Regions from separate parts of the Nonomuraea sp. NPDC050478 genome, predicted to be linked through region 1. Evidence: riboswitches for the same ligand, from Rfam matches in the RefSeq annotation. Region 1 holds a riboswitch; each other region holds the start of a gene.

Evidence for each region. Region 1 has a riboswitch for cyclic di-AMP ahead of ACIBF7_RS29075 (hypothetical protein). Riboswitches for the same ligand answer to the same signal wherever they lie in the genome.
Region 2: another riboswitch for cyclic di-AMP. It lies ahead of ACIBF7_RS08315 (D-alanyl-D-alanine carboxypeptidase family protein); the one in region 1 lies ahead of ACIBF7_RS29075 (hypothetical protein).
Region 3: another riboswitch for cyclic di-AMP. It lies ahead of ACIBF7_RS34230 (glycoside hydrolase family 25 protein); the one in region 1 lies ahead of ACIBF7_RS29075 (hypothetical protein).

The regions. Positions count from the first base shown of each region.
Region 1 covers NZ_JBITHT010000006.1:12,585-17,890, forward strand. The annotation lists gene ACIBF7_RS29055 (TrpB-like pyridoxal phosphate-dependent enzyme) at 1-283, shown strand, start outside; gene ACIBF7_RS29060 (50S ribosomal protein bL37) at 323-400, opposite strand; gene ACIBF7_RS29065 (DeoR/GlpR family DNA-binding transcription regulator) at 543-1,322, shown strand; gene galT (galactose-1-phosphate uridylyltransferase) at 1,319-2,401, shown strand; cyclic di-AMP (ydaO/yuaA leader) riboswitch at 2,472-2,611, shown strand; gene ACIBF7_RS29075 (hypothetical protein) at 2,617-3,579, shown strand; gene ACIBF7_RS29080 (response regulator) at 3,597-4,241, opposite strand; gene ACIBF7_RS29085 (sensor histidine kinase) at 4,238-5,306, opposite strand, start outside.
Region 2 covers NZ_JBITHT010000002.1:58,436-63,741, reverse strand. The annotation lists gene ACIBF7_RS08335 (chlorophyllase) at 1-232, opposite strand, end outside; gene ACIBF7_RS08330 (TetR/AcrR family transcriptional regulator) at 378-962, shown strand; gene ACIBF7_RS08325 (family 43 glycosylhydrolase) at 976-2,427, opposite strand; gene ACIBF7_RS08320 (hypothetical protein) at 2,648-3,088, shown strand; cyclic di-AMP (ydaO/yuaA leader) riboswitch at 3,197-3,330, shown strand; gene ACIBF7_RS08315 (D-alanyl-D-alanine carboxypeptidase family protein) at 3,343-4,236, shown strand; gene ACIBF7_RS08310 (DoxX family protein) at 4,342-4,716, shown strand; gene ACIBF7_RS08305 (LacI family DNA-binding transcriptional regulator) at 4,738-5,306, opposite strand, start outside.
Region 3 covers NZ_JBITHT010000007.1:301,802-307,107, forward strand. The annotation lists gene ACIBF7_RS34220 (hypothetical protein) at 1-284, shown strand, start outside; gene ACIBF7_RS34225 (bifunctional polysaccharide deacetylase/glycosyltransferase family 2 protein) at 458-2,551, shown strand; cyclic di-AMP (ydaO/yuaA leader) riboswitch at 2,775-2,908, shown strand; gene ACIBF7_RS34230 (glycoside hydrolase family 25 protein) at 2,920-3,690, shown strand; gene ACIBF7_RS34235 (hypothetical protein) at 3,734-4,111, opposite strand; gene ACIBF7_RS34240 (MerR family transcriptional regulator) at 4,183-4,560, shown strand; gene ACIBF7_RS34245 (cupin domain-containing protein) at 4,557-4,937, opposite strand; gene ACIBF7_RS34250 (class I SAM-dependent methyltransferase) at 5,053-5,306, shown strand, end outside.

The sequences.
Region 1 (5,306 bases):
GGCGGTCACCCGCTCGCAGAGGGAGTGTTTCGAGGCGGGGGTGCGCTTCGCCAGGACGGAGGGCATCCTGCCCGCACCGGAGCCGACGCACGCGCTGGCCGAGACCATCGCGGAGGCGCTGCGCTGCAAGGAGAGCGGGGAGGAGAAGGTGATCCTGACCGCGCTGTGCGGGCACGGCCACTTCGACCTGGCCGCCTACGAGCGCTACCTGTCGGGCGAGATGGAGGACTTCGCGCTGCCGCAGGAGCGCATCGACGAGGCGCTGAGCGGGCTGCCGGCGTGAACGAGGACCCGCCGCCCGCCGGGCGGGCGGCGGTGTCCGTCAGCGCGCGGTGGGGCGCTTGCCGTGGTTGGCCTTCTTCTTCTTGCGTGCCTTGCCCTTGCGTGCGCGCCTGGCCATACGGTCACCTCCCGGTGGTCGGGGTACGGGATCCGACCCAACGTCCCTCTTCACCGGCTTCCCGGCAAGGCCTGGGGTTACCTAACATTCCCCAACATATTCGTGTCATAATTTGGTGGAATCTGTTGGAAGGAGCGGGGGCGTGCTCGCACAGCAGCGCCAGCAGGCGATCCTCGAACGCGTGCGCAGCAAGGGCGGTGTCCGGGTGGCCGACCTCGTGCGCGAGCTCGGCGTCTCCGACATGACCATCCGCCGGGACCTGGAGGTGCTCGCCGACCGGGGGCTGCTGGAGAAGGTCCACGGCGGCGCCACCGCGGTCGGTCCCGGCTCCACCGAGGAGCCCGGCTTCACCGCCAAGTCGGCCAGGCAGCAGCAGGAGAAGGAGGCCATCGCGCGCCGCGCGGCCCAGCTCGTGCGCCCCGGCACCGCGGTCGCCCTGTCCGCCGGCACCACCACCTGGGCGCTGGCCCACCATCTGATCGGCGTGCCCGAGCTCACCGTGATCACCAACTCGATCCCGGTGGCCGACGTCTTCCACCGCAACGCCCGCGCCGACCGCACGGTCGTGCTCACCGGCGGCGTGCGCACCCCCTCCGACGCGCTCGTCGGCCCGGTCGCGGTGGCCGCGATCCGCCGCCTGCACGTCGACACGCTCTTCCTCGGGGTGCACGGGATGAGCCTGCGCGCCGGGTTCACCACTCCCAACCTGCTGGAGTCCGAGACCGACCGTGAGCTGGTCAGCGCCGCGCACCGGCTCGTGGTGCCGGCCGACCACACCAAGTGGAACACGGTCGGCATCAGCACCATCGCCGAGCTGACGGAGGCCGACGTGGTCATCAGCGACGCGGGGCTGCCCGAGGAGGCACGCAGGGAGCTGGCCGACAGGGCCGGAGAGTTGATCATCGCAGAGGGGGCAGCGTGAAGCGCACCATCACCGAGCTGGCCGACGGCCGGGAGCTCATCTACTTCGACCGGAGCGACGGCGCCGACCGCAGCGCGATCGACCGGCGGCCGCTGGACCCTCGGCCGGTGGCGTCGGAGCTGCGCTACGACCCGCTGACCGAGGAGTGGATCGCGATGGCGGGCCACCGGCAGACCCGGACGTTCCTGCCGCCGCCCGACGAGTGCCCGCTGTGCCCGTCGTCCGACACGCGGGCGTCGGAGATCCCGGCGTACGACTACGACGTGGTCGTGTTCGAGAACCGCTTCCCCTCCTTCTCCGGCAATCTCGGGACTTATCAGGATGTCGGGGGGCTGAGCGAGGTCCGGCCGGGCATGGGGCGGTGCGAGGTGGTGTGCTTCACCTCGACGCACGACTCGTCCTTCTCCCAGCTCTCCGACGACCGGGTGGAGCTGGTCATGGATGCCTGGGCCGACCGTACGGCCGAGCTGTCCGCGCTGGAGGGCGTCGAGCAGGTCTTCTGCTTCGAGAACCGGGGCGAGGAGATCGGCATCACGCTCTTCCACCCGCACGGGCAGATCTACGCGTACCCGTACGTGACGCCGCGCACCAAACTGCAGCTCGGGGCGGCCCGGCGGTACGCGGAGCGGCGACAGGGCCGCAACCTGTACGCGGACGTGCTGGCCGCCGAGCGGGAGGCCGGGGTCCGGGTGGTGGCGGCCAACGAGCTGTGGACGGCGTTCGTGCCGGCGGCCGCGCGCTGGCCGTTCGAGGTGCACCTCTACCCGCACCGGCAGGTGCCCGACCTGGCGGCGCTGTCGGAGGCCGAGCGGTCCGCGTTCGCCCCGCTCTACACCTCGGTGCTGCGCGCGCTGGACGGGCTGTTCGGGGTGCCGATGCCGTACATCTCGGCCTGGCACCAGGCGCCGGTCCGGCAGGACCGCGAGCTGGGCTACCTGCACCTGGAGCTGTTCTCCATCAGGCGGGCCCCGGGCAAGCTGAAGTATCTGGCAGGATCCGAGTCGGCCATGGGCGCGTTCGTCAACGACGTGCTCCCCGAAGAAGCCGCACGCATGCTTCGATCACAGGTAGATCACTAAGAGATTTCCGTTTGACTCGCATTACTTGTGATCTACCACTACTATCCCTTCCAGCACGACCGTAAAGCGCCGTGTGAACATGCCTAATCCTGGGCGAGTTGCCCAGGAGCCGGGGACCCAATCGCACTTGGGGTGAATCCACTTCGGTGGTAGGGAGCGCTCCCGTACCCGAACCCGTCAGCTAACCCGGCCGGCAGAGGGAGAGGACCCATCACGTGGCGGCAGCGTCCCCCGCGCATCTTGCCATCGGTTTCGTCACCGCCGCGGCGGTGCTTTTCACCCCGGCCCTTACCACGTCCGCGGCGGCGGACCCCAAGCCCGGCGAGCAGCAGCTCCGCAGGGAGCTGAAGCAGCTCAACGCCAAGGTCGACAAGCTGATCGAGCGCTACAACCTCAAGCGCGTCGAGCTGGCCGAGGCCCGCAAGGCGGCGGAGGAGGCCGACAAACGGCTGGCCACCGCCGAGCAGACCCTGAGCTCCGCCGAGGACCGGGTCGCCGAGCTGGCCCTGCTGCAGTACCAGAGCGGTGGCATGCAGCTGCCGAGCCTGATCCAGTTGCCCGACGGCCGCAACGCCGCCCTGCTGGCGCAGCTCACGGCCGAGCAGCAGGCGCTGGTCGACAAGGTGGCCGAGGCCCGCGACGAGACGAAGAAGGCGGCCGACGAGGCCACGGCGCTGACCAAGGAGATCGAGTCCGACGCCGCCGAGGTGGCCGGCCAGCGCGAAGAGGCCGAGGGCGTCATCAAGGACATCGAGAAGAAGCTGGAAGATCTGGTGCCGATCGCCACCGGCCGCCGTTCCGACGGCACCTGGGCGCCGCAGCTCCCGTCGGGCGCCGACAACATCACGCCCCGCACCCGGCTGATGAAGACCGAGATCGCGAAGAACTTCGCCCTGCCGTTCAGCGTGGGCTGCTTCCGCTCCGGGTCGAGCGGCGAGCATCCGCTGGGCCGGGCCTGCGACTTCATGATGAGCACCGGCGGCTCGATGCCGTCAGGGACCAACACGGCCCTCGGCGACCGCATCGCCGAATGGGCCGTGCAGAACCGCGGCAAGCTGGGCGTGAAGTACGTGATCTGGAAGCAGCGGATCAACCACGGCTCGGGCTGGAGCGGCATGTCCGACCGGGGCAGCATCACCGAGAACCACTTCGACCACGTGCACATCTCGATGCACTGAGAAGGGGATCTCCAGCGTCATCGCGGGACGAGCAGCCCTCGGTGGAACGCCTCGGTGACGGCGGCGGCGCGGTCCCCCACGCCCAGCTTGGCGTAGATGTTCAGAAGGTGACTCTTGACCGTGGCCTCGGTGATGAACAGCCGGGCGGCCGCCTCACGGTTGGTGTTCCCGGCCGCCACGAGTTCGAGGACCTCGAGCTCACGACGGCTGAGCAGTTGCGGCGCGGGGGTCCTGACCCGGTTCATCAGCCGTGCCGCCACCGAGGGGGACAGCACGCTCTCGCCCTTGGCGGCGGCACGCGCGCCTCGCAGCAGCTCCTCCCGGGGAGAGTCCTTGAGCAGGTAGCCGGTCGCACCCGCCTCGATCGCCGGGAGGACATGGGTGTCGGTGTCGTAGGTCGTCAGGACCAGCACGCGCGCGGTGGCGCCCAGCCTGGTCAGCTCGTTGATCGCGGTCAACCCGTCCATGCCCGGCATGCGCAGGTCCATCAGGATCACGTCGGGCCGGAGCTCCTGGGCGAGCCGTACGGCCGCGGCGCCGTCCGCCGCTTCGCCCAGCACCTCGAATCCCGGCGCGGAGGCGAACATGCTGCTCAGCCCGTCCCTGACGACGGGATGGTCGTCCGCGATCAACAACCGGACCGTGGCCGCGTGATCGGTCATGCGTGGCTCCCGGCCGGCAGGGTGGGGACGCAGGCCGAGATCCCGGTGCCGGCTCCGGGCTCGGACTCGATCCGCAGCGTGCCGGACAGTCCTTCGACGCGCTGACGCATGATGGTCAGGCCGAATCCGCCGCCGCGGGGCGGCGGTGACCCGCCGTCCGTGTCGAGACCCGCGGGGTCGAAGCCCCTGCCGTCGTCACGTACGTCCAGCGCGACCTCGTGGTCCAGGTAGGACAGGGTCACGCCGACCCTGGTCGCGTGCGCGTGCTTGGCCACGTTGGCCAGTGCCTCCTGGGCCGTGCGCAGCAGCGCGAACTCGGCCTCCGGTGTCATCGGCAGCGCCGTGCCGGTCGTCGTGACCTGAACGGCGAGCCCGTGCAGCCTCGACCACCGGCCGGCGACGTCGGCGAGGGCGTCGCTCAGGCGCGCGGTCCGCAGCGGCTCGGGCCGGAGCGCGTCGACCGAGCGCCGCGCCTCGGCCAGGCTCTCCCTCGCCAGGTTCTTGACGGCGTCGAAGGGCCGGCGCCACGGCGCCGGGACCTCGTGCATCTGCTCGGCCGCCTGGAGCTGCGCGATGATGCCGGTGAGCCCCTGCGCCAGGGTGTCATGGATCTCGCGGGCCATCCGCCGGCGCTCGTCGAGCACGCCCGCCTCCCTCGCCTGGGCGAGCAGCTGGGCGTGCAGGCCGGCGTTCTCGGCGAGCGACGCCTCCAGCAGCCGGTTCGTCCGGCTCAGCTCTCCGAGGGTCTGCTCGCGCCGCTCCTCCTCCTTCTCGGCGAGCCACAGGCCCCAGGCGCAGGCGCACATCATGGCGATGTTGAAGGCGATGACGATCACGTGCAGCGTCAGGCCGAGCGCGTCGGTCTTGGGGATGTTGGACGCCTGCGCCGTACCGGCCAGGACCGCCGTGGCGGCCACCCCCAGCAGCCGCCACGGCCAGCGCAGGACCGTGAAGGAGTAGATGTAGGCGGCGGGGGTGAAGAGCCCGAAGAGGGGGTGACGGATCACCAGGACCGCGGTGATCACGAGCAGCCCCGCGACGAACGCCCCCATGCTCCGTGGCCGG
Region 2 (5,306 bases), on a different contig from region 1:
CGAAGCCGTGGGCGGCCCAGAAGCCGGCCAGCGGGTCGTACCCGTCCATCGACCAGCCGAAGCCGTGCGAGAAGACGATGATCGGCAGGTCGCGCCCGGCGGCGGGCGCGGACACGCGCACCTGGAGGTCCTCACCCCGGCCAGGGGCCGGCAGCACCACCGGCCGCGCCGAGAGGACCGGGATGGGCGCGCCCTGGGCCGCGTGTGCGGGCGCGATGACTGATCGGCTCATAAGAAGGTCTTCCTCGTTCGTGGGTGAAGTGGCCGGCGTGGTTGGCCGGCGGGCGCCCGCTCTGGCATCATGAAGAAAGCGGGACAGCGTCCCGTTTGACGATACGGGACACTGTCCCGTTTAGCAACACCGGAGGCACGGCGCGATGAACGACGGCGAGCGGGGCGCGGGGCGCGCGGCCCGGCCCAAACGGGCGGACGCCCGGCGCAACGAGAAGAACCTGCTCGACGCGGCCGGAGAGGTCTTCGTCACGTCGGGCGTCGACGCGCCGATACGCGACATCGCGGCCAAGGCGGGCGTCGGCACGGCCACGATCTACCGCCACTTCCCGACGCGGGCGGATCTGATCATCGCCGTCTACCGGCACCAGGTCGAGGCCTGCGCCGAGGCCGGTCCGGCCCTGCTGGCGACCAGTGCCACGCCGTACGCCGCCCTGGAGCGCTGGATCAACCTCTTCGTGGACTTCCTGGTCACCAAGCACGGGCTCGCCGCCGTCCTCCAGTCCGACAACGCCGGCTTCGACGCCCTGCACGCCTACTTCCTCGACCGGCTCGTGCCCGTGTGCGCCCGGTTGCTCGAAGCGGCGGCCGCCGCCGGCGAGATCCGCCCCGGCCAGGACGCCCTCGAACTCATGCGGGGCATCGGGAACCTCTGCGTCGGCGCCGGCGATCCCCGCTACGACGCCCGCCGCATGGTCGGGCTCCTCGTCGCGGGGCTGCGCCTCGACTAAGGGCCTCTCCAGGTCAGGAGACGGTCCACTGCTGGGCGTTGTTGCCGTTGCAGGTCCACTGCCGCACCTCGGAGCCCGGGGCGGTGCCGAAGTTGTAATTGTCCAGGCACAGGCCGCTGTGCCGGTTGGTGAGGGTGGAGTAGCCGCCTCCCACGGACGTGACGCGCCATTGCTGGACGGCCAGGCCGTTGCAGGTCCACTGGCGTACCTCGGAACCTGGGGTGGTGCCGAAGTTGTAGTTGTCCAGGCACAGGCCGCTGTGCCGGTTGGTGATCGTGGAGTAGCCGTCGGCGGCCGGGGTGATCTGCCAGTCCTGCGTGGCGAGGCCGTTGCAGGTCCACTGGCGGACCTCCGCGCCCGGCGTGGTCACCCAGTTGTAGTCGTCCAGGCAGAGGCCGCTGTGCCGGTTGCGGATCCGCGCCGTGGCAGGGGTGGGCTCGCCCGAGGGGCCGGGGATCACGGTCGAGGTCGAGACGGGGACGCCGAGGTCGGGCGTGCCGTCGGCGTTCCAGGAGATCTTCTGCACCCGGGTGGTGCGGGTGGTGCCGCAGCCCTGGCTCGACGAGGAGTTGGCGTGGTAGGCGATCCAGGTCTCGGTGCCGTCGGGCGAGGTGAAGAAGGAATGGTGACCGGGGCCGTAGACGCCGTTCGCGTCGTTGCGCTGGAAGATCGGGCTGGCGAACTTGGTCCAGGACGCCGCCGACAGCGGGTCACCGCCGCGGTACTCCAGCATGCCGAGCTTGTAGTTGGGGCCGTTGCAGTGGCTGGCCGAGTAGGTCAGGAAGGTGCGGCCGCCCCGCTGCAGCGCGAAGGAGCCCTCGTTGACGGCGCCGTTCTGACGCTCCCAGTCCAGGGTCGGGGCCGAGATCCGCCTGCCGAACGCGCTCGCCGTCCACGGGTTCGACATCGGCGCGATGAACAGCGACTGCAGGCCGTCGGACGCGAACGCCGAGAACGTCATGTAGAGGTTGCCGTCGAGCTTGAGCAGGCTGGCGTCGATCGCCCATCCGTTGTCGGGCATCAGGTTGACGACCCCGCGGACGGTGTAGGGCCCCATCGGGTCGGACCCGGCGCTCTCGGCGACATGGGTGCGGCGGGGCAGGCTGCCCTGCTCCACCGAGTAGTACAGGTACCAGCGGCTCCCGACCATCTCCAGGTGCGGCGCCCACATCGTGTTGCCGCCGGTCCGTACGACGACCTGCTCGGGCGCGCTGCGCAGCCCGGCGATCGTCGCCGAGCGGCGCATGACCACGTCGGAGTTCCACGTCGTGGCGACGTAGTAGTAGAAGCCGTTGTGGAAGACCAGCGTCGGGTCGGCGCTGTTGGGCGTCGGGACGACGGGGTTGGTGAAGGACGGGCCGGGCGCCGCCTGGGCGCGGCCGGTCGTGAACAGGGCTGACAGGACGATCGTGACGACGGCGAGCGTCAGGATCCGGCGCGGCGTGCCCGGCAGGGAAGCCAACACGAGGACTCCTCGGGGGTGGGGTCGACCAGTTGTGTTAGCGCTAACACAACTGGTTGCTTCGTCGTGCTCACTTGCTGGTGGAGAGGTGTGTGCCAAGTGTTAACGCCAACACCACGACCGTCAAGGGCGCCTCCACCGGCGGCCCGGAGCGAGGGTCATCCTTCAGGGTTACTGAAGCTTCCGCTAAGCTTCAGTAACCCTGAAGGTTGGAGGATCGAACGTGAGGGATCACGTCCTGCTGTCCGTGCACGTCCTGGCGGCCATCGTGTTCGTCGGGGGCTCGGCCGTGGCCGCGAGCCTGTTTCCCCGCTACGCCCCCGTGGCGGGCCCGCCGGGCGAGGGCGAGCGCAGCCCGGCAGTGGCCGCCGCCCTGCACCGCATCACCCGCGGCTACAGCCTGTTCGGTCTGGTGGTGCCCGCCGTCGGCATCGTGATGGCCCTCGCGCAGGGCCGGATGGGGGAGCTCTGGATCGTCGCCTCGATGGCGCTGACCGGCGTCGCGGCCGTCCTGCTGGCCACCCAGATCTACCCGCGCCAGCGGGACGCGCTGCGCGACCCGGACGACGGGAGCCGGCTGCGCGCGCTGTCCATGCTCGCCGGCTTCTACAACCTGGTCTGGGCGGCCGTGGTCGTGCTGATGGTCGTCCGGCCGGGAGCGTGACCGGCGATAGCGCCGGTCAAATCCGAATTGTGGTGAGTTGCGACGTTTGTCAGATTGCATTACGTTGAGGCTTCATTTGCCCAGACCGTGCGTGCCCCACCCCCGGGGAGCGCACGGCCGCCGAATCCGTTCGCGGAGCCGGGGACCCATTCCCCTTGGGGTGAATCGGCGCACCACGCGCCGTAGGGCACTTCCACGCCCGAACCCGTCAGCTAACCCGGTAGGCGGCATGGAAGCTAGGAGCAAGCCCTCAGATGAACGTCACCCACCGGTTCGGCGGAGCGCTGATCAGCCTCGCCGTCGCCGCCGCGGCGTTGACCGCCGGCAGCACCGCCGCCCACGCCGCCCCGCCGGTCGCCACCCCCGTCGACGCCGCGCAGGCCGAAGCCGCCCCCGCCGTCCTGGCCACGGCCGCCCACCTGGTCGACGCCACCACCGGCCAGGTCCACTTCAGCAAGGAGGCCGACCTGCGCAGGCCGGTCGCCAGCCTCACCAAGATGATGACCGCGTACGTGGTGCTCCAGCGGGCCGAGCCCACCGACAAGGTCGAGGTCACCACCGCCGACGTCGGCTACGCCGCCAGGGGCGGCGCCGCGGTCGCCCACCTGCGCGCCGGCGACACGCTGACCGTCGAGGACATGCTGCACGCGCTCATGCTGCCCTCCGGCGCCGACGCCGCGCACGCGCTCGCGCGCACGTACGGGCCGGGCGTCGAGGAGTTCGTGGCCGCGATGAACGCCACCGCCCGGCAGCTCGGCATGAACGACACGCTGTACGTCAACGCGGACGGCATGCCCTACGGCGGCGGTGGCCACTCCACCGCCCGCGACCAGGTCCGCCTGGCCCAGAAGGTGCTGGAGAACCCGACCCTGGAGAAGGTCACCTCCACCCAGTACCACACCGTCCCCGCGACCTCCGAGCGCCGTTCGTACTCGTGGCGCAACACCAACCGCCTGCTCGGCACCTCCGGCGCGCTCGGCGTCAAGACCGGCTACACCCGCGCCGCCGGTTACACGCTCGCCTTCGCCGCCGATCGGGGCGGCAGCCGGCTCGTCGGCGTCCTCCTCGGCGAGACCAGCTCCAGCCGCCGCTTCCAGACCGCCGAGGCCCTGCTCGGCTGGGCCGGCGCCGCGGCCGCACAGCGATAGCGGTCTCCGTACGAGCGGCCCGGCCAGGGCCGCTCGCACGGACGGACCGCCGCACCCCCTAGGGTCCTGTTGAACATTTCAAGCCGCGTGAGAACGGGACCCCCCATGAACCTCGCACTGTGGATCGTCGCGGGCCTGCTGGCCGCCGTGTTCGGTGTGGCCGGGCTGATGAAGCTGGCGCAACCCAAGGAGAGGCTCGCGGCCGCCGGCCTGGCCTGGACGGAGGACTTCTCCGCCGGCGCGGTCAAGGCCATCGGCGGGCTGGAGGTGCTGGCCGCGCTCGGGCTGATCCTGCCCGCGACGTTCGGCGTCGTCCCGATCCTCACCCCGCTGGCGGCGGCCGGGCTGGTCATCGTCATGATCGGCGCCGCGGTCACGCACGGCCGGCGCGGGGAGCATCCGGCGATCGCCGTCAACGTGGTGCTGCTCGTCCTGGCCGCGTTCGTGGCCTGGGGCCGCTTCGGCCCCCATGCCTTCTGACGTGACAGCTCGGCCCGGGATTCACGGGTGCGCCGTCGAGACCCGCTCCACCAGGTCAGGCTGGAAGACCACGTGACGGTGCTCGTGGCCGCCGGGGCTGTTGGCCTCCTCCAGCAGCATCAGCGCCGCGGTGCGGCCCAGCTGCTCGCGCGGCTGGCGGATCGACGACAGCGGCACGGCCGCCGCCGCGGCGAAGTCGATGTCGTCGTACCCGAGAATCGCCACGTCGGCGGGGACCCGCAGGCCGCGCTGGGTGAGCTCCTGCAGCACGCCCATCGCCACCAGGTCGTTCGCGCAGAACACGGCGGTGGGCCGCTCCTCGCGGGGCAGGCTGGCCAGCTCCTTGCCGGCCTGGCGGCCGGTGGCGACGGTGAGGTCCGGCAGCGGGATCACGGTCAGCTCGCTGTCCGGGCCCAGCACGCCGGCCAGGCCGTGGTGGCGGTCCTCCACCTGGCGGACGGGGAACGGCCCGCCGGCGAAGGCGATCCGCCGGTGACCCCGGTCGAGCAGGTGCCGACCGGCGAGCCGGCCGCCGAGCACGTCGTCCACCGAGACGGCGCACCCGTAGGAGTGGCGCGACGAGCTGTCGA
Region 3 (5,306 bases), on a different contig from region 1:
CAGCGCCCACGCGCGCCTCCGGCCGGCGCACCACCGCCGCGCCCTCCCGTACGCGAGCCAAGAGCCCGTCCGCCCGCCCCACCTCACCGTCCGCGCGGCCGTCCCGTACGTCCGAGCCCCCGGACACGGGCGCGGCCGTGGAACCCGAGACGGCCCGCGACACCGCACCCCCCGGCGAGACCACCCCCACCCAGCAACCGGAACCCGCCGCGACCCCCTCCCCGGACCCCACCGGCGAGCCCTCCCAGACCCGGAACCCCACCACCCCCGGAACCCCCTCATGACCCCCCGCCGCAGACGCCCCGTCCCACAACCGGACAGCGCTCCCGCGCCCGGATGGGGGCAGGCACATGACCCGGGTCTCGGCGGGACGATCGGGCAGGCGGCGGATCGGGTGCCCGGTCCGGCGTACGGGCGTGACGTCCGTCGGGGTGGGCGGCGGCGGGGCAGGAGGCGGGTGGCCGGGCGGGGTGTGGAGCCTTCGGGGCACTGGCTGATGTTGCTGGCCGGGGTGGCGCTGGCGGGGTGCGCGCTGACGCTCGACGGGTTCGTCAAGAACGTGGTCGGCGAGACCGGGCCCCAGCGAGGCGGCGGGGACCCGGCGTCGTGGCTGGAGCCGGTGCGCCGCAGCGGCCCGGTGCTCGACCTGACCGGGGACAAGCCGGCCGGCGCCCGCCCGAAGGCCCGCACGGTGGCGCTGACGTTCGACGACGGGCCCGACCCCGAGTGGACGCCGCTCGTGCTGGACGCGCTGAAGAAGCACGGGGCGAAGGCGACGTTCTTCACGGTCGGCTCGAAGATCGCCGCCCATCCGGAGCTGACCCGCCGGATCGTCGCCGAGGGACACGAGATCGGCAACCACACCTACACCCATCCCGACCTGTCCGCCGTCCCCGCCTGGCGGGCCGAGCTGGAGCTGAACCTCACCCAGAAGGCGCTGGCCGGGGCGACGGGGCTGCACACGATGCTGGCCCGCCCTCCGTACTCCTCGACCCCTGACGCCATCACCGGCGAGCAGTGGGACACCCTGGCGATGCTCGGCCGCGAGGGCTACCTGATCGCGCTGGCCGACCTCGACACCGAGGACTGGAGCAGGCCGGGCGCGGCCGGCATCGCCAGGGCCGCGTTCCCGCGGGGCGGGCGCGGGGCGGTGGTGATGATGCACGACTCCGGCGGCGACCGCGCCCAGACAGTCGAGGCCGTCTGCCGCCTGCTCGACCGGCTGGACCGGGCCGGCTACCGCGCCGAGACGCTGACCTCCGCGCTCGGCATGCCGTCGGCGCACCGGCCGGCCGCGCAGCCGGAGCGGATCGCCGGCGCCGCGCTCGGCCTGGCGCAGCGCGCGGCGAACGCGTTCACGGACGCGCTGTGGTGGGTGCTGTTCGCCACCGGCGTGCTGACGCTGGCCCGGCTGCTGCTCCTGGTGGTGCTGGCCCGGGTGCACGCCCGGCGCTCCCGGGGTCCGGGACCGGCCCTGACCTGGGAACGGCCGCCGGGGGTGAGCGTGATCGTGCCCGCGTACAACGAAGAGGCGGGGATCGCCGCGACCGTGCGCTCGCTCGTCGCGACCGCGTACCCCGGGCCGGTGGAGGTGCTGGTGGTGGACGACGGTTCCACGGACCGCACCGCCGAGGCCGCCGCCGGGCCGCGGCTGCCGGGAGTACGGGTGATCAGGCAGGACAACGCCGGCAAGGCCGCCGCACTGAACACCGGCATCCGGCACGCGCGCCACGAGTTCCTCGTCATGGTCGACGGTGACACGGTGTTCGAGCCGGACACGATCGGGCATCTCGTGCGCCGGCTCGCCGACCCCCGCGTGGGCGCGGTGAGCGGCAACACCAAGGTCGGCAACCGGCGCGGGCTCATCGGCCGCTGGCAGCACGTCGAGTACGTGATCGGCTTCAACCTGGACCGGCGCGCGTTCGAGCTGCTCGACTGCATGCCGACGGTGCCGGGGGCGATCGGCGCGTTCCGGCGCGGCGCGCTGGTCGGGCTCGGCGGGGTGAGCACCGACACGCTGGCCGAGGACACCGACCTGACGATGGCGCTGTGCCGGGCGGGCTGGCGGGTGGTGTACGAGGAGCGGGCGCTGGCGTGGACGGAGGCGCCCGCGACCCTGGGGCAGCTGTGGCGGCAGCGCTACCGCTGGTGCTACGGCACGATGCAGGCGATGTGGAAGCACCGCCGCGCGCTGGCCGAGCCGGGTCCGTTCGGCCGCCGCTGCCTGGGTTACCTGGCGCTGTTCCACGTGCTGCTGCCGCTGCTGGCGCCGGTGGTGGACCTGATGGCCGTCTACCACACGGCGGTCGGCGACCCGCTGCCGGCGGTGGCGGTGTGGGCTGGGTTCGTGGTGGTGCAGGCGGCGGCGGGCTGGTACGCGCTGCGGCTGGACCGGGAGCGGGTGTCGGCGCTGTGGGTGCTGCCGCTGCAGCAGTTGGTGTACCGGCAGCTGATGTATCTGGTGGTGTTCCAGTCGGTGGCGACCGCGCTGCTCGGGGTGCGGCTGCGCTGGCACACGGTGCGCAGGCAGGGCACTTTCGCGGCGCCGTGACGGCACCGGCGGGAGATTTTACCCGGAGGCCGGATTCCCTTACGTACAAGGGGTTTCGGGGGTGTTACCCCGGGTCCGAACCTCCAAACCGGATATGTCATACTTGCAATATTTTTGTCTGCATATATACCTTTTGCGTATTCGCGGTGATACCTCAACTCTGTTGCCGCATCGATTGACCGGACCGTGCGCTGTCCTGACGGTGTCCCCCTCACGCCAGGGCAGCGCACGGCCGCCGAATCCGCGTCTCGCGGAGCCGGGGACCCACTTCCTGGGGTGAATCGGACGCCAGCGTCCGTAGGGGACTTCCAACTCCGAACCCGTCAGCTAACCCGGTAGGCGGCATGGAAGCAAGGAGTCATTTCCTCATGCCCAAGCCTCGGCTTGCCGCTGCGCTGAAGTACCGTCCCAGCAACCGTCTCAAGTACGCCTTCGCCGGCGCGCTGCTGGCGGGGACCACCGCCGTCGCCAGCGTGACCGGCACCGCCATCGCCGCCACCGGCGGCGCCGCCGCCCCCGTCGAGCCGAACCCGGCCATCGCCCAGCAGCAGGCGGCCCAGCTCACGTACGGCCAGGACGTGTCGAACTACCAGCCCGACCACGACTGGGAGGCCAGCCCGGCCGAGTTCGGCATCATCAAGGCCACCGAGGGCACCGGCTTCACCGACAAGACCTTCGCCCGGCACTGGCAGGAGCTGGACAAGAAGGGCATCGTGCGCGGCGCTTACCACTACGCGCACCCGCGCAACAACCCGATCGCCGAGGCCGAGCACTTCCTCTCGGTGGTGAACTCCCAGCCCGCCAAGCCCGGCGACCTGCTGGTGCTGGACCTGGAGACGACCAACGGCAGGTCCGTCTCCGAGGTGAACGCCTGGGCCAAGGCCTGGCTGTCGCACGTCAAGGCCAAGACCGGCGTCACGCCGCTGTTCTACAGCGGCTGGCACTTCGCCGACACCTACGGCGCGGGACTGTCGGAGTACCCGCTCTGGGTGGCCCACTACAGCAAGCCCAAGGGCGAGATCACCCCGCCGGCGGACTGGAAGTCGTGGACCATCCACCAGTACTCCGACAAGCCGATCGACCACAACGTCTCCGCCCTGACCCCCGACCAGCTCCGCAGCCTGGGCCGTCCGGCCTGACCCGCTCTGTGACGCCTCCCGCGAGGGAGGCGTCACAGTCGTCTCAGCCCTGGTGGATCCTGAGCCCACGCTCCTCCATGCGCCGCAGCAGCTCGGCCGGGCCCACCGCCGTCTCCGGCAGCAGGTAGAACTCCTCCAGGATCGGCCCCGCGTCATCGGGTGCGGCGGCGTCCCAGATCACCTCGTCACCCGGCGCCGTGACCTCGAAGGTGAAGAACGCGCAGCACGCCTTCTCCCGCGCGGCGAGATCCCGTACCCACTCCTCGACCCCGTCACCGGCGCGGAACCGGAACCGGATGCCCCCGGCGGTCCGCTCGCGTCCGGTGAGCGCCTCGCCGAACAGCCGCCGGTACTCGGCCAGCCGTTCCTCGGGAGTGTCGCGGGCGGTGGTCATGTCGCAGACGATCGGTGGGGTGTCCATGATGTGCTCTCCTTCCGTCACTTCCGGAGCGTAGAGTCTGGACCTAGGTTCAGAGTCAAGAGGAGAACGGTGTGAAGATCGGCGAGGTGGCCCGCGAGGCCCGGGTCAGCGTGGACACGGTCCGCTTCTACGAGCGCCGCGGCGTGCTGCCGGCGGCGGGGCGCAGACCGTCGGGCTACCGGGTGTTCGACGCGTCGGCGGTGTCCAGGATCCGCGCCGCCAAGGCCCTGCAGGAGCTGGGTTTCACGCTGGACGAGGTGGCCGGCGCCCTGCGCTCCCACGACGCGGGCGGCGCGACCTGCGCGAGCGAGCGGTGGCGGCTGGAAGCGGTGGTGGAGCGCATCGACGCCAGGATCGCCGAGCTGGCCCGGGCCCGCGACCTCGCCGCCCGGAGCCTCGCCGACTGCCGTTCCGGCGACTGCCGCTTCCCGACCGGCCTGTCCTTCTAGCGCGAGACCTCGCCGGCCTCGGCCAGGTCGGCCTCCTCCTTGGTCTTGTGCACGGTGCCGTCGGCGTGCTCGGGCGGCCCGTACGCCGTGTGGAGCACGAGCGGTGCGGCGCCGGTGTTGACGAAGTTGTGCGGGGTGCCCGCCGGGACGGCGACCAGGTCGCCCGCCTTCACCGGACGGACCTCACCGCCGACACGGGCCTCGCCGGTCCCGGAGACGAAGGTGAGGATCTGGTCGGTGTCCTCGTGCACCTCCTCGCCGATCTCACCGCCCGGCGGGATGGTCATGGTGACGACCTGGACCTTCTCCCCGGTCCACAGGACCCGGCGGAAGTCGGTGCTCTCTTCGGCGACGGTGGCGATCGCGAAATGGTGCACGGTCGGCTCCTGTGTCTCGCGGTTCAAGCTGGCGTATGACTCTTGCCAGGACAAAAGCTGACATAAACGTTATGTCCGGCAGGCGGACACCGGGCGCGGTGCTAGTTTCGCCGCCATGAAGGTGCCGGAGAGGCTGCTGTGGGCCGTCGAGACCCTGGAAACGCGGCCGGGCGAGCGGGTTCTGGAGATCGGCTGCGGCCGAGGCGTCGCCGTCGGACTGCTCTGCGAGCGCTCCGCCTCCGTCACCGCGATCGACCGGTCGGCGACGGCGGTCGAGGCCGCACGCGAGCGCAACGCCCGCCACGTCGAGGCGGGCGCCGCGGTGATCGAGCAGGCGGAGCTCGACGGCGGCGGGCTGCCCGGCGGCCC